DNA from 4 places in the Streptomyces sp. NBC_00385 genome. Region 3 is predicted to be linked to each of the others. Evidence: riboswitches for the same ligand, from Rfam matches in the RefSeq annotation. Region 3 holds a riboswitch; each other region holds the start of a gene.
The links. Region 3 has a riboswitch for S-adenosylmethionine ahead of OG959_RS02900 (hypothetical protein). Riboswitches for the same ligand answer to the same signal wherever they lie in the genome.

Region 1: it holds a riboswitch for S-adenosylmethionine, as region 3 does, so the genes downstream of both, thrC (threonine synthase) here and OG959_RS02900 (hypothetical protein) in region 3, are expected to answer to the same signal.
Region 2: it holds a riboswitch for S-adenosylmethionine, as region 3 does, so the genes downstream of both, OG959_RS28860 (aminotransferase class V-fold PLP-dependent enzyme) here and OG959_RS02900 (hypothetical protein) in region 3, are expected to answer to the same signal.
Region 4: it holds a riboswitch for S-adenosylmethionine, as region 3 does, so the genes downstream of both, OG959_RS00075 (putative leader peptide) here and OG959_RS02900 (hypothetical protein) in region 3, are expected to answer to the same signal.

Annotation. Positions count from the first base shown of each region.
Region 1 is NZ_CP107951.1:3,792,086-3,796,566, reverse strand. Features, by position in the region: gene OG959_RS16640 (alpha,alpha-trehalose-phosphate synthase (UDP-forming)) at 1-1,049, opposite strand, end outside; gene OG959_RS16635 (glucosyl-3-phosphoglycerate synthase) at 1,103-2,050, opposite strand; SAM riboswitch class I at 2,204-2,330, shown strand; gene thrC (threonine synthase) at 2,348-3,643, shown strand; gene OG959_RS16625 (MoaD/ThiS family protein) at 3,685-3,963, shown strand; gene OG959_RS16620 (cold-shock protein) at 4,409-4,481, shown strand, end outside.
Region 2 is NZ_CP107951.1:6,465,057-6,469,537, forward strand. Features, by position in the region: gene qcrB (cytochrome bc1 complex cytochrome b subunit) at 1-1,150, shown strand, start outside; gene trpD (anthranilate phosphoribosyltransferase) at 1,273-2,337, shown strand; SAM riboswitch class IV at 2,429-2,546, shown strand; gene OG959_RS28860 (aminotransferase class V-fold PLP-dependent enzyme) at 2,720-4,099, shown strand; gene OG959_RS28865 (Lrp/AsnC family transcriptional regulator) at 4,163-4,444, opposite strand.
Region 3 is NZ_CP107951.1:644,948-649,428, reverse strand. Features, by position in the region: gene OG959_RS02905 (phosphocholine-specific phospholipase C) at 1-1,944, shown strand, start outside; SAM riboswitch class IV at 2,057-2,166, shown strand; gene OG959_RS02900 (hypothetical protein) at 2,213-2,662, shown strand; gene OG959_RS02895 (cytochrome P450) at 2,866-4,164, shown strand; gene OG959_RS02890 (cytochrome P450 family protein) at 4,161-4,481, shown strand, end outside.
Region 4 is NZ_CP107951.1:15,010-19,490, reverse strand. Features, by position in the region: gene OG959_RS00080 (sugar ABC transporter permease) at 1-1,268, shown strand, start outside; SAM riboswitch class IV at 1,573-1,685, shown strand; gene OG959_RS00075 (putative leader peptide) at 1,725-1,841, shown strand; gene OG959_RS00070 (LLM class flavin-dependent oxidoreductase) at 1,915-3,141, shown strand; gene OG959_RS00065 (NtaA/DmoA family FMN-dependent monooxygenase) at 3,160-4,481, shown strand, end outside.

The DNA.
Region 1 (4,481 bases), 3.1 Mb from region 3:
TCCTTCACGTGGAGGACGACCGGGGTCCAGTCCGCCGTCCCGTACGCCTCGTTGATCCCGTCGGCGACGCGCTGCACCTCGGCCGTGTACTCCCGGTAGACCGCCAGGTCCTGGCGCGAGGGGTAGGCGAACGCGATGTGGACGACGCGCCCGCGCCACTCGGGCCGCTCGTCGAGCAGGGCGCGGTAGGCGAGCATCCCGCGGACGATGTTCTTGGACAGTTCCGTACGGTCCACCCGCACGATCGTCTTCCGGCCGGGGCCCACCTGCTCCCGCAGCGCCGCCATCCGCTCGTCCACATCCGCCTCATGGGCGCGGCGGCGCAGGAAGTCCGCGTCGGCGCCCAGGCCGTGCACCCCGATCCGGGTGTGCCCGGTGCCCCCGAGGATCTCCGCACAGCAGCCGATGAACGCGTCCGCCCAGCGGCGGGTCAGGAACGCCGCCCGGTCCGCGCCGAGGATGCCGCGCAGCAGCTGCTCGGCGATGTCGTCGGGCAGCAGCCGGAAGTAGTCGACGGGTGCCCACGGGGTGTGCGAGAAGTGGCCGATCCGCAGGTCGGGCCGGAGCTCGCGGAGCATCCCGGGCACCAGCGCCAGGTGGTAGTCCTGCACGAGGACCGCGGCGCCCTCGCCCGCCTCCTCGGCGAGCGCGACGGCGAAGGCCCGGTTGTAGGTCTCGAAGGAGGCCCACTGCCGGCGGAACTCCGCGTCGAAGACCGGCTCGACGGGGGTCTGGTAGAGCAGGTGGTGGACGAACCAGAGCACCGAGTTGGCGATGCCGTTGTACGCGTCGGCGTGCACGTCCGCGTCGATGTCGAGCATCCGTACGCCAGGTTCGCCGACCCCGCGCCGCACCGCCTCCCGGTCACCGTCCCCGAGGGCGGCGCAGACCCACATCTTGTCGTCCACGGCGCTCAGGCCGGAGACGAGTCCGCCTCCGCCGCGCTTGGCGTCGAGGGTGCCGTCCTCGCGCAGCGCGTACGAGACCGGGCCGCGGTTGGACGCGACGAGTACCTGGGCAGCGGGCTGAGGGGCTTGCTCGGAGACCATGGGCGAAATCTAGCCCGATCATGAACCGCCCAAACGTGCGAAAGCAGGCCACGTCACGCCGCGCGGCGTGAAACGTACTCCTCGATCTCGCGCATCGGCGGCCGTTCCTCGGTGTCCACCGGGTAGGTGCGCGGGACGAACCCGTGCTCACCGCGCTCGAACTGGGTCAGTGACGGGCGGACCAGATGCCCCCTGGAAAGGCGGAGTTGAGCGGTCCGGTAGATGGCGGCCGCCATCCGGCCGAGCGCCTGGCCGTCCTGGTGGCGGTGCTTCCTGACACCGACGTCGACCTGGGCGAGCGCGTCCAGGCCGACCGTGTGCAGGGCGTCGACGAGCAGGCCCAGCTCCACTCCGTAACCGACCGGGAACGGCAGCCGCTCCAGCAGCGAGCGGCGCACGGCGTACTCGCCGCCCAGCGGCTGGACGAACCCGGCCAGCTGGGGCCAGTGCAGATTGAGCAGCGGGCGTGCCACCATTTCGGTGACCCGGCCGCCCTGACCGGTGGTGTCGCCGAACGGGCGGTCGTACATGGCCTTGACGAACTGCACCGAGGGATCGGTCAGCAGCGGGCCGACGATGCCGGAGACGAAGTCCGCCGAGAAGTCCTTCAGGTCCGCGTCGATGAAGCAGACGATGTCGCCACCGGTCACCAGGAGTGACCGCCAGAGCACCTCGCCCTTGCCGGGGACGGCCGGAACGCGGGGCAGGATCGCGTCGCGGTGGACGACGCGGGCGCCGGCCCGGCGGGCGACCTCGGTGGTGGCGTCCGTCGAACCGGAGTCGATCACCACGAGCTCGTCGACCAGCCGGACCTTCTCCATGAGCTCGCGCCGGATCGTCGTGACGATGTCCCCGACCGTCTCCGCCTCGTTCAGCGCGGGCAGCACCACACTCACGCTCGCACCGTTCGCGCCGTTCCTGGCGTCGAGCAGACGGTCCATCGGACGGTCGGCGGCTGACCAGGAACGCCTGGTCAGCCAGCGTTCGACCTCTTCCAGCACGGTCGATACTCCCTGTATGTGATCCATCTCGCGGTACGGACGACTATCTCAACAGTCCGGTGCTTCGGTTACAGTCTTGAACAACGCAGATGGCCGTCGCATGCCGGGGTCCATCCGCCGATAAACGCCTGGATCCATGGTCCAGTGCCACAGCGCTCATCCAGAGGGACTGAGGGAACGGCCCGTTGAAGTCCCGGCAACCCTCCCGCCGACCGCGAGGTCAGGTGGGGAAGGTGCCAATTCCGTCTCGTGACGAAATGCGTCGCGAGGAAGATGAGGAGAAAGGGCCTCGCCATCATGGCTATCGAGACTGTTGCAGCACCCACCGAGACTTCCGTGGACCTTGGTCCCGCCGCGGCGCTTTCCTGCCGCGAATGCGGAGAGCGATTCGCACTCGGCCCCCTTTTCGCCTGCGCGTCCTGTTTCGGGCCGCTCGAAGTGGCGTACGACCTGCCGAGCGGCTCCCCGGACGAGCTGAAGAAGCGCATCGAGGCCGGACCCAACAACATCTGGCGCTACGCGCCGCTGCTGCCGGTCCCCTCCGATGTCGCGGACAAGCCCAACATCAACCCCGGCTTCACCAAGCTGGTCAAGGCCGACAACCTCGCCCGCGAGCTGGGCGTCACCGGCGGTCTGTACGTCAAGGACGACTCCGGCAACCCGACGCACTCCTTCAAGGACCGCGTCGTCGCGATCGCCGTCGAGGCCGCCCGCGCTTTCGGATTCACCACGCTGTCCTGCTCCTCCACCGGTAACCTCGCCGGCGCCGTGGGCGCCGCCGCCGCCCGGGCCGGTCTGCGCTCGTGCGTGTTCATCCCGCACGACCTGGAGCAGGGCAAGGTCGTCATGGCCGCGGTGTACGGCGGTGAGCTGGTCGGCATCGAGGGCAACTACGACGACGTCAACCGCTTCTGCTCCGAGCTCATCGGCGACCCGCTCGGCGAGGGCTGGGGATTCGTCAACGTCAACCTGCGCCCGTACTACGGCGAGGGCTCCAAGACGCTGGCCTACGAGATCTGCGAGCAGCTCGGCTGGCAGCTGCCCGACCAACTCGTCATCCCGATCGCGTCCGGCTCGCAGCTCACGAAGATCGACAAGGGTCTCCAGGAGCTGATCAAGCTCGGGCTGGTCGAGGACAAGCCGTACAAGATCTTCGGCGCCCAGGCCGAGGGCTGCTCCCCGGTCTCCACCGCCTTCAAGGCCGGTCACGACGTCGTACGGCCGCAGAAGCCGAACACGATCGCCAAGTCCCTGGCGATCGGCAACCCGGCCGACGGCCCGTACGTCCTGGACATCGCCCGCCGCACCGGCGGCGCCGTCGAGGACGTCAACGACGAGCAGGTCGTCGACGCGATCAAGCTGCTGGCCCGCACCGAGGGCATCTTCGCCGAGACGGCGGGCGGCGTGACGGTCGGCGTGACGAAGAAGCTGATCGACGCCGGTCTGCTCGACCCGTCGCTCACCACCGTCGTCCTGAACACCGGTGACGGCCTCAAGACGCTGGACGCCGTGGCCGCCACCTCGCAGGTGAGCGCCACGATCCGCCCGAGCCTGGACGCCTTCCGCGCCGCGGGCCTCGCTGCCACCAGCTGAGAAGCTTCCGACCACCCGAGACTTCAGGAAGGGCACCCACCATGAGCGTCAAGGTCCGTATCCCCACCATCCTCCGCACCTACACGGGCGGCCAGGCCGAGGTCCCGGCCGAGGGCGCGACCCTCTCCCAGGTCATCGAGTCCCTGGAGAAGGACCACCCGGGCATCGCCGCCCGCGTCCTGGACGACCAGGGCAAGCTGCGCCGCTTCGTGAACGTGTACGTCAACGACGACGACGTGCGCTTCGAGGGCGGCCTGGACGCGGTCACCCCGGACGGCGCGGGCATCTCCATCATCCCGGCCGTCGCCGGCGGCTGCTGAGCCACGGCCCGGGCCTTTCGCGGCCACCGGGCCGACTTCACAGCGTGACCATGATTGCCCCCTCCGCAAGAGAAGCGGAGGGGGCAATTCTGCATGGTTGAGCGGGGTACAGTGAGGGAAGTCCCCTCCGCTGCCCGTGCCCCCCGCATATGAGAATGCGCCTGGCCACGACAAGAAGCAGCCAAAGTGTTCGAGCTCCTTGCGCCATAAGTCGCCTTTGCCTGGCCCGACTTGCCCTGGAATCTCATGAATTCCTCATATTCGGGCGATCGGTTCTGCTCAGAATTCTCGTCCGATTGACCTGTTGCAGAGGGCAGTTGGGCAGATACATTCGGCCGCGGTCGACGCGTTCCGGCGCACCCACCCTCTCCTGTCGGAGGGTGAGTTCTGACCCGGGCCCGCGAAGTGCGGTCCTGTGCAAGGGCCAGTAATAGGGGAGTTAGGCATGGCTCAGGGCACCGTCAAGTGGTTCAACGCGGAGAAGGGGTACGGCTTCATCGCGGTCGACGGTGGTGCGG
Region 2 (4,481 bases), 5.8 Mb from region 3:
CGGTTTCACCGGCTACTCGCTCCCGGACGACCTGCTCTCCGGCACCGGTGTCCGCTTCATGGAGGGCGCGATCCTGTCCGTACCGATCGTCGGTACGTACCTGTCGATGTTCCTCTTCGGCGGGGAGTTCCCGGGCGGTGACTTCGTCGCCAGGTTCTACTCGGTGCACATCCTGCTGCTGCCGGGCATCATGCTCGGGCTGCTGGTGGCCCACCTGATCCTGGTCTTCTACCACAAGCACACGCAGTTCGCGGGTCCCGGCCGGACGAACAAGAACGTCGTCGGCATGCCGCTGCTTCCGGTGTACATGGCGAAGGCGGGCGGGTTCTTCTTCCTCGTCTTCGGTGTCATCGCGATCATCGCGGGCATCGCCTCGATCAACCCCATCTGGGCCATCGGGCCCTACCGCCCGGACCAGGTGTCCACCGGCGCCCAGCCCGACTGGTACATGGGCTTCTCCGAGGGCCTGATCCGTGTCATGCCGGGCTGGGAGATCAACCTCTGGGGCCACACGCTGGTCCTGGGCGTGTTCGTCCCGCTGGTGATCTTCCCGCTGGTCCTGGCCGCGATCGCGGTCTACCCGTTCATCGAGTCCTGGGTCACCGGGGACAAGCGCGAGCACCACATCCTGGACCGTCCGCGCAACGTGCCGACCCGTACCGCCTTCGGCGTCGCGTGGATCACCTGGTACATGGTGCTGCTCATGGGTGGTGGAAACGACCTCTGGGCCACGCACTTCCACCTGTCGATCAACTCGATCACCTGGTTCGTGCGGATCGCGTTCTTCGTCGCTCCGGTCATCGCGTTCGTCGTCACCAAGCGGATCTGCCTCGGCCTTCAGCGCCGGGACAAGGAGAAGGTGCTGCACGGGCGCGAGTCCGGCCTCATCAAGCGCCTGCCGCACGGTGAGTTCGTCGAGGTCCACGAGCCGCTGGCACCCGCTCAGCTGCACACGCTCACCGCGCACGAGCAGTACAAGCCGGTCGAGATCGGCCCGTTGGTCGACGAGAACGGTGTCAAGCGCAAGGTGTCCGTGGTGCAGAAGGTGCGGGCCAGGCTCAGCAAGGGCTACTACGGCGAGGACAGCCAGATCGCCAAGCCCACCGCCGAGGAGTACAAGGAGATCACCAGCGGCCACGGCCACCACTGATCACCTGAACTGATCGCCACAGCAGGAGCCCCGTCCATTCGATGGACGGGGCTCTTCGCTGTCCGTGGCGCTCGATAGGGTGGACCCATCCCCTTTATCGGCTGTGGACCCAGGAGCGGACCATGAACGTTGTGACCCCGGTCGGCGGCGACAGCGTGGCGGCTCGTTCCTGGCCCGGCGTGCTGACCCCCCTGCTGCGCGGCCAGGACCTGACCGAGGACGACACCGCTTGGGCGATGGACCGCATCATGAGCGGCGAGGCGACCGATGTGCAGATCGCCGGCTTCGCGGTGGCGCTGCGCGCCAAGGGCGAGACCGTCACGGAGGTCTCCGGCCTGGTCCGTGCGATGTACGAGCACGCCACGACCATCCATGTGCCGGGCCGCACGGTCGACATCGTGGGCACCGGCGGGGACATGGCCAAGACGGTCAACATCTCCACCATGTCGGCGATCGTCGTGGCGGGGACCGGCGCCAAGGTCGTCAAGCACGGCAACCGCGCCTCGTCGTCGGCCAGCGGTTCCTCCGACGTCCTGGGCAAGCTCGGCGTCAACCTGGACCTGCCCCCGCAGCGCGTCGTCGAGGTAGCCGAGGAAGCGGGCATCACGTTCTGCTTCGCCGTCAAGTTCCACCCCGCCCTGCGGTACGCGGCGAAGGCCCGGGCGGAGCTGGGCGCGCCGACCACCTTCAACATCCTCGGGCCGCTCACCAACCCGGCCAAGGTGCGCGCGCAGGCCATCGGCGTCGCCGACCTGCGCATGGCGCCCATCGTCGCGGGCGTCCTCGCCGAACGCGGCAACTCCTCCCTGGTCTTCCGGGGCGACGACGGTCTGGACGAGCTGACCACCACAGCGACCTCCCGTGTCTGGGTCGCCAGGAACGGCACGGTGCGCGAGGAGGCCTTCGACCCGCGCGACGTCGGCCTGGACCTGGTCCCGGTGGACGCCCTGCGCGGCGCCGACGCCTCGTACAACGCGGATGTGGCCCGCCGGCTGCTCGCCGGCGAGACGGGCCCCGTACGGGACGCGGTCCTGCTCAACTCCGCGGCGGCGCTCGTCGCGCTGGACCCGGGGGAGGGCACGCTCGCCGAGCAGCTCACCGCGGGAATCGCGAAGGCCGCCGAGTCCATCGACTCGGGCGCGGCCGGCCGGGCGCTGGAGAGATGGGTCGTGGCCAGCAACGCCTGAGAGGGCTCAGGGCACGGATGTGAGGCAGGGCGCAGTCCAGATCATGGACTGCGCCTTGCGCGTTCGCGTACGTATGGCAAGATGCTGCGCAGGTCATGAGTGACAGCGACTACGGCCCCGGCCCGCTGTCCGGCAACCCTCCGTCCGTGGCGGGGTGCCCCGGGTGAAGACCAGGCCGCAGGCAGCGAGGTCTGCGGCAAGCGCGGACCCCTCGACATCGTGAGATGTCCACCCGTGGGGTCCTGGTCCTCAGGGAGCCTCTTGTGAGCAAGCGAATGCGATAGGGCTTTTCGGCCCTCCTCCGCACACCCTTCTTTCTTCCTCCGTGCTGCCGCGTATCCGCAGGCACGCGGGATTCGCCTGCCTGTTACGGGAGTTCGCCATGTCTGTCCTCACTGCTGCCACCGACCAGTCGATTTGTGCCCCGCTGCCGGTTCTGGGCAAGGATGTGACGGTTCCGCTGGTCACCGGCGGCGAGGTCACCTACGCCGCGCTGGACTACGCCGCCAGCGCACCGGCCCTCCAGCGGGTGTGGGACGACGTGGCCGCGTACGCGCCGTACTACGGCAGCGTCCACCGCGGGGCCGGCTACCTCTCTCAGCTGTCCACGGACCTCTTCGAGAGCAGCCGCGTCACCGTCGCGGAGTTCCTCGGCTGCCGCGACGACGACCAGGTGGTCTTCACCCGGTCCACCACCGACTCGCTCAACCTGCTCTCCGCGGCCCTGCCCGCCGACTGCCAGGTGTTCGTCTTCGAGACCGAGCACCACGCCTCGCTGCTGCCCTGGCGCGACGCCCGGGTGACGTACCTGAACGCCCCGCGCACCCCGGACCAGGCCGTCGAGACCCTGGAGCGCGCGCTCGCCGGCCGTGACCCCTACGGGCCCGCGCTGGTCTGTGTCACCGGCGCCTCCAACGTCACCGGTGAGCTGTGGCCGGTCAAGGAGCTCGCCGCCGCCGCGCACGCCCACGGTGCCCGGATCGTGCTCGACGCAGCCCAGCTCGCCCCGCACCACCCCGTCGACATCGCCGAGCTGGACGTCGACTGGGTCGCCTTCTCCGGTCACAAGCTGTACGCGCCGTTCGGCTCGGGCGTCCTCGCCGGCCGCTCCGACTGGCTGACCGCCGCCGAGCCCTACCTGGCCGGCGGCGGCGCCTCCCGCCAGGTCGCCCGGCGCGCCGACGGCGGGGTGGACGTCGAGTGGCACACCACCGCCGCCCGCCACGAGGCCGGTTCGCCCAACGTCATCGGTGTCTACTCCATCGCCTCCGCCTGCAAGGCCCTCACCGAGGCCGGGTTCGACAGCCTGGTCGCCCGGGAGCAGCGCCTCGTCACCGAGGTCCGTGCCGGACTCGCCGAGGTGCCCGAGGTCAAGGTGCTCTCGCTGTTCGGCGACGACGCCCCGCGGGTCGGCGTCATCTCCTTCGTGGTGGAGGGCTGGAACAGCTCGCACTTCGCCGCGGCGCTCTCCGCCGAGTACGGCATCGGGGTGCGCGACGGTCTGTTCTGCGCCCACCCCCTCGTACGCACCCTGCTCGGCAGTGACCCGCAGGACGTCGGGGAGTGCGGCGCGCCGGAGGCGGAGCCGGGCCAGAAGTCCCTCAACGCGATCCGGGTCAGCTTCGGTGCCGGTACGCCGGACGAGCACGTCGAGCGCTTCCTGCGGGCGGTCAAGGAGCTCGTGAGCGAGGGCGCCCAGTGGAAGTACCGCACCGAGGACGGCCGTTGCGTCCCGGACCGTGGTACCGCCACCCAGGTCTGAGGCCCTCGGTACAAGAGGCCGGGTACGGACAACTGTCCGTACCCGGCCTCAATGCTGACGTGGCTACGCGTCCAGCCCGATGGCGAAGGCCGCCTCCAGGTCGTGCTGGGAGTACGTGCGGAACGCGACATGTGTGTCGGTCCCCTCGACGCCGGGGATCTTGCTGATCCGGCCGGGGATGACGTCGGCGAGGTCGTCGTGCTTGGACACCCGGACCATGGCGATCAGATCGTAGGTACCGGTGACCGAGAAGACCTCGCTGACGCTGTCGAGCGCGGCGATGGCCTCGGCGATCTCGGGAATCCGGTCCACGCTGGTTTTGATGAGCACGATCGCGGTGATCACGGCTGTCTTTCTCCCTCGGTGGCCCCTGCTGGAGACT
Region 3 (4,481 bases):
CAGGACGTCGAGCACATTGTTGTCCTGATGCAGGAGAACCGTTCCTTCGACCACTACTTCGGCACCATGAACGGCGTGCGCGGCTTCGGTGATCCGCGGCCCGTCACGCTCCCCAGCGGAAAGCCGGTCTGGCACCAGAAGGATCTCCTCGGCAAGGAGGTGCTGCCGTTCAGGCCGCCCGCCGACGAGCTCGGGATGCAGTTCCTCCGGGACCTGAACCATGACTGGGCCGGCGGGCACCGGGCGTTCAACAAGGGTGCGTACGACCAATGGGTGCCGGCCAAGACCGCGACGACCATGGCTCACCTCACACGTGAGGACATACCGTTCCACTACGCCCTCGCCGACGCGTTCACCGTCTGCGACGCGTACCACTGCTCGTTCATCGGGAGCACCGACCCCAACCGCTACTACCTGTGGAGCGGGTACACGGGGAACGACGGTTCCGGAGGCGGCCCCGTGCTCGGCAACGACGAGGCAGGATACGGCTGGACCACCTACCCCGAGCGGCTGGAGCAGGCCGGGGTGTCGTGGAAGGTCTACCAGGACATCGGTGACGGGCTGGACGCCGCCGGGTCCTGGGGGTGGATCGACGACGCCTACCGGGGGACGTACGGTGACAACTCGCTGCTGTACTTCAACGGTTACCGCAACGCCGAGCCCGGGGATCCTCTCCACGACAAGGCCCGCACCGGTACCGACATCAAGAACGGTGGCGGGCTCCTCGACGACCTGAAGGCCGACGTCCGGGCCGGGACGCTGCCGAAGGTCTCCTGGATCGTCTCGCCCGAGGCCTACAGCGAGCATCCCAACTGGCCTGCCAACTACGGTGCCTGGTACATCTCCCAGGTACTGGACGCGCTGACCGCCGACCCCGAGGTCTGGGGCCGGACCGCCCTCTTCATCACCTACGACGAGAACGACGGCTTCTTCGATCACGTCGTGCCGCCCTTCGTGCCCTCGGGGCCCGCGCAGGGGCTGTCCACCGTGGACACCACCGCCGACTACTTCCCCGGCGACATCCGGTACGCCGCCGGTCCCTACGGGCTCGGTCAGCGGGTGCCCATGCTCGTCGTCTCCCCTTGGAGCACCGGCGGGTTCGCGTGCTCCGAGGTCTTCGACCACACCTCCGTCATCCGGTTCATGGAACAGCGCTTCGGTGTGCACGAGCCCAACATCTCGCCCTGGCGGCGCGCTGTCTGCGGAGATCTCACCTCTGCCTTCGACTTCCGTAGTGCGGACGCCTCGGACGTCCCGCTGCCGTCGACCGACGCCTACGAACCTCCGGACCGCCTCCGGCACCCCGACTACGTCCCCGCCCCGCCCGCCACCGGCAGCGTGCCCAAGCAGGAGAAGGGCGCACGGCCCACCCGGCCGCTGCGTTACGCGCCCTTCGTCGACGGTGCCGCCGATACGGCCACCGGTAAGTACCGCCTCACCTTCAGCGGCGGCGCCGCCGCAGGGGCGCAGTTCCTGGTGACCTCCGCCAACCGCACCGACGGGCCGTGGACGTACACCACCGAAGCCGGCAAGTCCCTGGCGGACAGCTGGAACACGGCCTACTCCAAGGGAGTGACCGACCTCACCGTCCATGGCCCCAACGGTTTCCTGCGCACCTTCCGGGCCGGGGGGAACGTGACGGGACCCGAGGTGACGGCTCGTCATGTCACGTCCGGTGGGGGGCTTGAGCTCACCTTCGTCAACGGCGGCTCCGCTGCCGTCCGTCTGACCGTGCGCAGCGCCGCCGGGTACGGGGGCGGCGTGCAGACCGTCGAGGTCCGTGCGGGCGCCACTGTCAAGCAGGTGCTTGACCTGCGGGGGAGCAAGAACTGGTACGACGTCACCGTCGTGTCCGACGTGGAACCCACGTTCCTGCGGCGCTTCGCCGGACACGTCGAGACCGGTCAGGCCGGTACGAGCGACCCGGGTCTCGTCACCGGGTGACCGGCAGCGCCTGGAGAGGTGGTCGGGGGCGGGCGGTGTCCGTCGGGCGGGCGCCCGCCGGCCCCTGACCACCCGTCGGGCGGTTGGTTTGCGTGCGTTAGCATCTTGTACGGGTCATGAGTTCCAGTGCACAGCCCCGGCTTGCTGGACGGCACCCCGCTCCGCTGCGGGTGCTCCGGGTGACGACCTGCCCCGTGCGAAGGGCACGGGGAACAGCGGACCACGGTGCAGGCGCTCGGGGTCCTTGTCCCGGAAGGCGAACCCCACCATGCTGCGTCATCTCACCCAGAACGACTCCGTGCGGAGCGACGAGTGCTCGCGCTACGCCGCGGGCCACCGCGTGCACTGGATCCACGCGAAGAAGTGCCGCCAGGAGCCGGGGCAGGCCGTCGAGATCCTGCTCACCTCCGGTGATGTCCGCGACGACGGGTGGGTCGAACTGCGGGCCGCCTTCGACTACGCGGGTGCCCTCCCCGTCGTGTGGACGCACGCTCCCGCCGCGCTGCGGGACACCCTCGCCGGTCACCGCGGGCGGGTGTACTGGCTGGCGCGCTGGCATGCGCTGAAGCTCGAGTACGGCGATGGTGAGGGTTCAGTAGCCGCGGGTGCGGCAGCGGGGGGTGCCGCTGGGCTGGTCAACGTCGGGTACGAGGGCGGGGAGCTGTGCGAGGCCGGGGCCGACGGTGACCGTGCCGGGGGCCGTGCGTTCCTGGCTTAGGCCCGCTCCGTCGTGATGCGCGTCGGCCCGAGCGGTACATCGCGATGCTCATCAATTGTGCCGAGTTGTCGTCCTGTTGTTCCGTTCAGGGTGTGGGATTGATCGCCGTTGACCGTTCCGAGGTCACACAAAATCCTTATAGTGAACATGCGTTGATCGCATGATCATGACGCGTGCAGCTGTCGCCACAGGAGTCAGGACTCATGACGCGCCCTTCTTCCACAGAGCCCGCGCCGACCTCCCCTCCTCCGCCTCCTCCCGGCTGTCCGGCGCACACCGGAGCCGTGCCGCTCGGCGGCCCCGGGTTCCAGACCGAACCGCAGGCCGTGTACCGCACCATGCGGCGTGACCACGGACCCGTCGTCCCCGTGGAACTGCCGGGCGGGTTCCCGGCCTGGCTGGTCATCGGGTACCGCGAACTCCATCAAGTCACCAGTGACGGCGAGCTGTTCCCGCGCGATGTCGGCCTGTGGAACCAGTGGCCCCACATCCCCGACGACTGGCCGCTGCTGCCGATGGTGGGGCGCCCCCTGCCGTCCATCTACTTCAGCGCCGGCGAGGAGCACCGGCGGCATGCCCGGATGGTCGGGCCGGCCCTCGAAGGCGCCGATCCGTTCCAGATCCGCAGCCACTGCGAGCAGTTGGCCGACCGGCTGATCGACGACGTGTGCAGCCGTGGCACGGCCGACCTCGTCGCCGACTTCTGCGAGCCCCTTCCCGTTCTCGTCCTCGCCCGCCTGGTCGGGTTTCCCGATGACGAAGGTGCCGACATCGCCCAGGTGTTGAAGGACCTGGCCGACGGCGGACCGGACGCGCAGAGCGCCCATCTGCGGTTCGGGGAACACATGGCCCGGCTGGTGGCCGCGAAACGGGCCGTGCCCGGGGATGACGTGACCTCCCGCATGCTCGCCTTCCCCGAGGCGTTCACCGACGAGGAGTACATGCTCGACCTGATGGCCATCACGGCCGCCGGGCACCTCACCACCGCCGACTGGGTCAGCAACTCCCTGCGGCTGATGCTCACCGAGGACGCGTTCGCCGACTCCATGGCCCGTGGCCGGCGCAGCATCGGTGAGGCCATGAACGAGGTGCTCTGGGAGGACACGCCGACCCAGATCCTCGCCGGGCGCTGGGCCGTACGGGACACCCGGCTCGGCGGTCAGCGGATCAAGGCCGGGGACATGCTGCTGCTCGGGCTCGGCGCAGCCAACACCGACCCGCTGATCCGGCAGGGCGTGTCCGGCACCGGAGGACCGGCGCAGGGCGGCAACGGCGCCCATCTCGCCTTCAGCCACGGCGAGTACCGGTGCCCGTTCCCCGCCCAGGAGATCGCCGAGATCATCGCCCGTACCGGCATCGAGGTCCTGCTCGACCGGCTGCCCGATCTCCAGCTCGCCGTTCCCGTCGACGACCTCGTACGACGGCCCTCCGCGTTCCTGCGTGGCACCACCTCGCTCCCCGTTCGGTTCACCCCCGTTCGTACGACAGGAGACTTCTCGTGAACTGCCCCCACGCCGCCGCCCAGGCCGCAGCCCCGAACGGCGGGACCGTCGTCATCGACCCGATGGTCCAGGACCTGGACGGGGAGACGACGCGGTTGCGCGACGCCGGACCGCTGGCCCGGATCGAGCTGCTCGGTGTCCCGGCCTGGGCCCTCACCCGGCACGCCGACGCGCGGCAGCTCCTGCTCGACCCGCGACTGGTGAAGGACCTCGACGCCTGGGGCCTGTGGCAGAGCGGCGAGGTGACGCACGCGTGGCCCCTCATCGGCATGATCGACGCGGGCCGGTCCATGTTCACCGTCGACGGCGACGAGCAC
Region 4 (4,481 bases), 630 kb from region 3:
CCGCCCGCGACGCCGACGACGCCGCCCAGGAACCCGCACGCGATGCCATGCCGGCCGTCGACACCCGCCTGCTCGTCCGCGACGAGGGCATCCGCGGGTACGCCGGCGAGTTCTGGCGCAAGACGCGCAGCGGGGAACTGGGCTCCCTGCCCGTCGTCATCGCCGTGATCATCATCTGGACCGTGTTCGGCAGCCTGAACAGTACGTTCCTCTCGGCCCAGAACCTCTCCGACCTGAGCCAGCAGATCGTCGGCACCGGCATGATCGCCGTAGGCATCGTCTTCGTCCTGCTCCTCGGCGAGATCGACCTGTCCGTCGGCTCCGTGAGCGGCCTGTGCGCTGCGATCTTCGCCGTGCTCAACGTCCTGAACGGCATGAACGAATGGCTGGCGCTTCTCGTCGCGGTGCTGGGCGGAGCGGCCGTCGGCCTCATCCAGGGCTTCTTCTTCGCGAAAGTGGGCGTGCCGGCCTTCGTCGTCACCCTGGCAGGCAACCTCGCCTGGAACGGGCTGATGCTCCAGGTACTGGGATCCAGCGGCACGGTCAACATCCCCGCCGACAGCATCGTCGCCGAGATCTACTCGACCATCTACCACAGCCCGGCCGCCGCCTACGCGGCCGCGGCCGTCGGGGTCGGACTCTTCCTCACGGCCTCCCTCCTGGACGCCGCACGCCGCAGAGCGGCCCGGGTGCCGTCCCGGCCGGTCGCCGAGATCGTGCTGCGTACCGTCGTCATCGCCGCCATCGCGTTCGTCACCGCGTACATCCTCAACCAGTACCAGGGCCTCCCGCTCGCCCTTCTGATCTTTCTGATCGTGCTGGTGGTACTGGACTTCGTGCTCCGCCGCACCACGTACGGGCGGAAGGTGTTCGCGGTCGGCGGCAACTCCGAGGGGGCGCGACGCGCCGGCATCAGCGTGCCGTTCGTCCGGATGACCGTCTTCTCGATCGCCGGCGCCATGGCGGCGGTCGGGGGCCTCTTCCTCGCCGGACAGATCCAGTCGGCGAGCCAGACCTCGGGCGGCGGCAATCTGCTGATGAACGTCATCGCCGCCGCCGTCATCGGCGGGACCAGTCTGTTCGGCGGGCGCGGCTCCGTCTGGTCGGCCCTGCTCGGCGCCCTGGTGATCGGGTCCATCCAGTCCGGGATGAACATCATGGGTGTCAGCAACGCCGTCCAGTTCATGATCACGGGATCGGTCCTGCTGGCGGCCGTGGTCGTGGACTCGCTGTCCCGCAGGACCCAGAAGGCGGCGGGGCGCGCGTGATCCGTACGCGGACGGGCCCGTGCGGCGGTCAAGGCGCGTCCGGACTGCCGCGATCCGGAGCCCGGGAGGGGCTCGGTGCGCAGGTGCCGCTCACCGTCCTCCGGGGGCGGGGACGGTGACGCCGGAACTCTCCGCCCTGATAGGGCGGGTGGACGGAACAGGCGGCGCAGCCGCGTTGTTGTCGTTCGGAGCAAGGCGAGTCGGAGCAAGGCGAGTCGGACCAAGGCGAGTCGGAGCAAGGCGAGTACGGCCATGATCCGCCGGGCATTGCGCGGCGGGCCCGGCGCGCGTAGCGTTCCGGGCAGGTCATGAGTGTCAGCGTCAAGCCCTGGCTTGCCGACCGGCAACCCTCCTGCGCGGCGGGGTGCTTCAGGTGACGACCAGGCGGGGCCCGTCCGGGTTCCGCAAGCGCGAGGCCTCCGGGCCCGCCGAGCCGGAAGAGCGGAGGCGACGGTCATGCCATCGGTGACCTGCCCGCTCGTCAGGGTGCTCGCCCCGCGGCGCCGCGTCCACCTCTACTCCCGGCCCCACATCGACCTCCAGCGCGTGGCTGCCGCGCTCTGTTGTTCCTGATCCGTACCCGCGACGCCGAACCTCCCGACGAGGCCCGGCGATCACCCACGGTCGATCAGGAAGGCAGCCTGTCGTGTCCGCACCGTCATCCCCGCACCCTCCCCTGTCCTCCCCCCTGCACCTCGCCGTCGCGCTCAACGGCGCGGGCTGGCACCCGGCCGCATGGCGTGAGCCGGAGGCCCGGCCCGGGGAACTGCTCACCGCCGCGTACTGGGCCGACACCGTCCAGGAGGCCGAACGCGGCCTGCTCGACTTCGTCACGATCGAGGACGCGCTCGGGCTCCAGTCCTCGCGGTTCACGGGGCCCGACGACCGCACCGACCAGGAGCGCGGGCGCCTCGACGCGGTACTCGTCGCCGCCCGCGTGGCCCCGCTGACCCGGCACATCGGGCTCGTTCCCACCGTCGTCGCCACGCACACGGAGCCGTTCCACATCTCCAAGGCGATCGCCACGCTCGACTACGTCAGCACCGGCCGGGCCGGTCTGCGCATTCAGGTGTCGGCCCGGCAGCACGAAGCCGCGCACTTCGGCCGCCGCACGTTCCCGCACTTCGGCGTCGAGGACCTGGACACCCCGGCCGTCCGCGACCTGACCGCCGAACTCTTCGAGGAGGCCGCCGACTACGTCGAGGCGGTGCGCCGACTCTGGGACAGCTGGGAGGACGGGGCGGAGATACGCGACGTCGCCACCGGCCGCTTCATCGACCGCGACAAGCTGCACTACATCGACTTCGAGGGACGGCACTTCAGTGTCAAGGGCCCCTCGATCACGCCCCGGCCCCCGCAGGGACAGCCGGTCGTCAGCGCCCTGGCCCACCAAAGCGTGCCGTTCCGACTGGTGGCCCGCTCCACGGACATCGGCTATGTCACCCCGCACGACGCGGTCCGGGCCCGAACCATCGTCGAAGAGATACGTGCCGAACAGGCAGCCGCGGGGCGCGCGGAGGAGCCCCTCCACATCTTCGGGGACCTCGTCGTCTTCCTCGACGACGATCCCGGAGCCGCAGCAGCCCGCCGGGACCGGCTCGACGGCCTCGCGGGATATCCGTACACCAGTGACGCGAAGGTCTTCACCGGCACACCCGCGCAACTGGCGGACCTGCTCCTGGAATGGCAGCGGGCCGGGCTCACCGGATTCCGGCTGCGCCCCGCGGCGACCGCCCACGACCTCCCGGCGATCACCCGTCAACTCGTACCCGAACTGCAGCGCCGAGGCGCCTTCCGGACCGCCTACGAGGCCGGCACCCTGCGCGGGCTGCTCGGACTCGCCCGCCCCGCCAACCGCTACGCCGCCGTCTGAGCCGGAGGGACCACAGACATGAGCACCAGCAACGGCGCCGGCACCAGCACCGGCAAGCCGCTCAAGCAGATCCATCTCGCCGCCCACTTCCCGGGCGTGAACAACACCACCGTGTGGAGCGATCCCGCGGCAGGCAGCCATGTCGAATTCAGCTCGTTCGCGCACTTCGCGCGTACCGCCGAACGGGCCAAGTTCGACTTCCTGTTCCTCGCCGAAGGGCTCCGGCTCCGTGAACAGGGCGGGCAGATCTACGACTTGGATGTCGTCGGGCGCCCCGACACCTTCACCGTGCTGTCCGCCCTGGCGGCCGTCACCGAACGCCTGGGCCTCACCGGCACGATCAACTCCACGTTCAACGAGCCCTATGAGGTGGCCCGCCAGTTCGCCAGCCTCGATCATCTGTCGGGCGGGCGCGCGGCGTGGAACGTCGTCACCTCGTGGGACGCCTTCACGGGCGAGAACTTCCGCCGCGGCGGATTCCTTCCGCAGGAGGAGCGGTACTCCCGGGCCAAGGAGTTCCTCGCCACGGCCAACGAACTGTTCGACTCATGGCGCGGCGACGAGATCGTCGCCGATCAGGGGGCCGGCGTCTTCCTCCGGGACGCCCGGGCCGGGTCCTTCGCGCACAAGGGACAGCACTTCGACATCGAGGGGCGGTTCAACGTCCCGCGCAGCCCGCAGGGCCGCCCGGTGATCTTCCAGGCCGGTGACTCCGACGACGGACGCGAGTTCGCGGCGGAGGGCGCCGACGCGATCTTCAGCCGCTACAGCACCCTCAAGGAGGGACAGGCGTTCTATACGGACGTCAAGGGCAGGCTCGCCCGCCATGGCCGCACCCACGATCAGCTGCTGATCCTTCCCGCCGCGACCTTCGTCCTCGGCGACACGGACGCCGAGGCGCGGGAACTGGCCCGCGACGTACGCCGGCAGCAGGTCAGCGGCGCCACCGCGATCAAGCACCTCGAGTTCGTCTGGAACCGCGACCTGTCCTCGTACGACCCCGAAGGCCCGCTTCCCGACATCGACCCGGACCTCGGCGAACACACGATCGCCCGCGGCCGCGCGCAGGTACGCATGTACCGCGATCCGCTGGCCATCGCCCGGGAGTGGCGGGAGCTCGCGGCCGCGAAGAACTGGTCGATCCGCGACCTCGTCATCGAAACCGGCAACCGCCAGGCCTTCGTCGGCTCACCGGACACCGTCGCGTCGACCATCAACGACTTCGTCCAGGCGGACGCCGCCGACGGCTTCATCCTGGTCCCGCACATCACACCCGGCGGGCTGGACGTGTTCGCCGACACCGTGGTCCCGATCCTTCAGGAACGGGGTGTGTTCCGTAC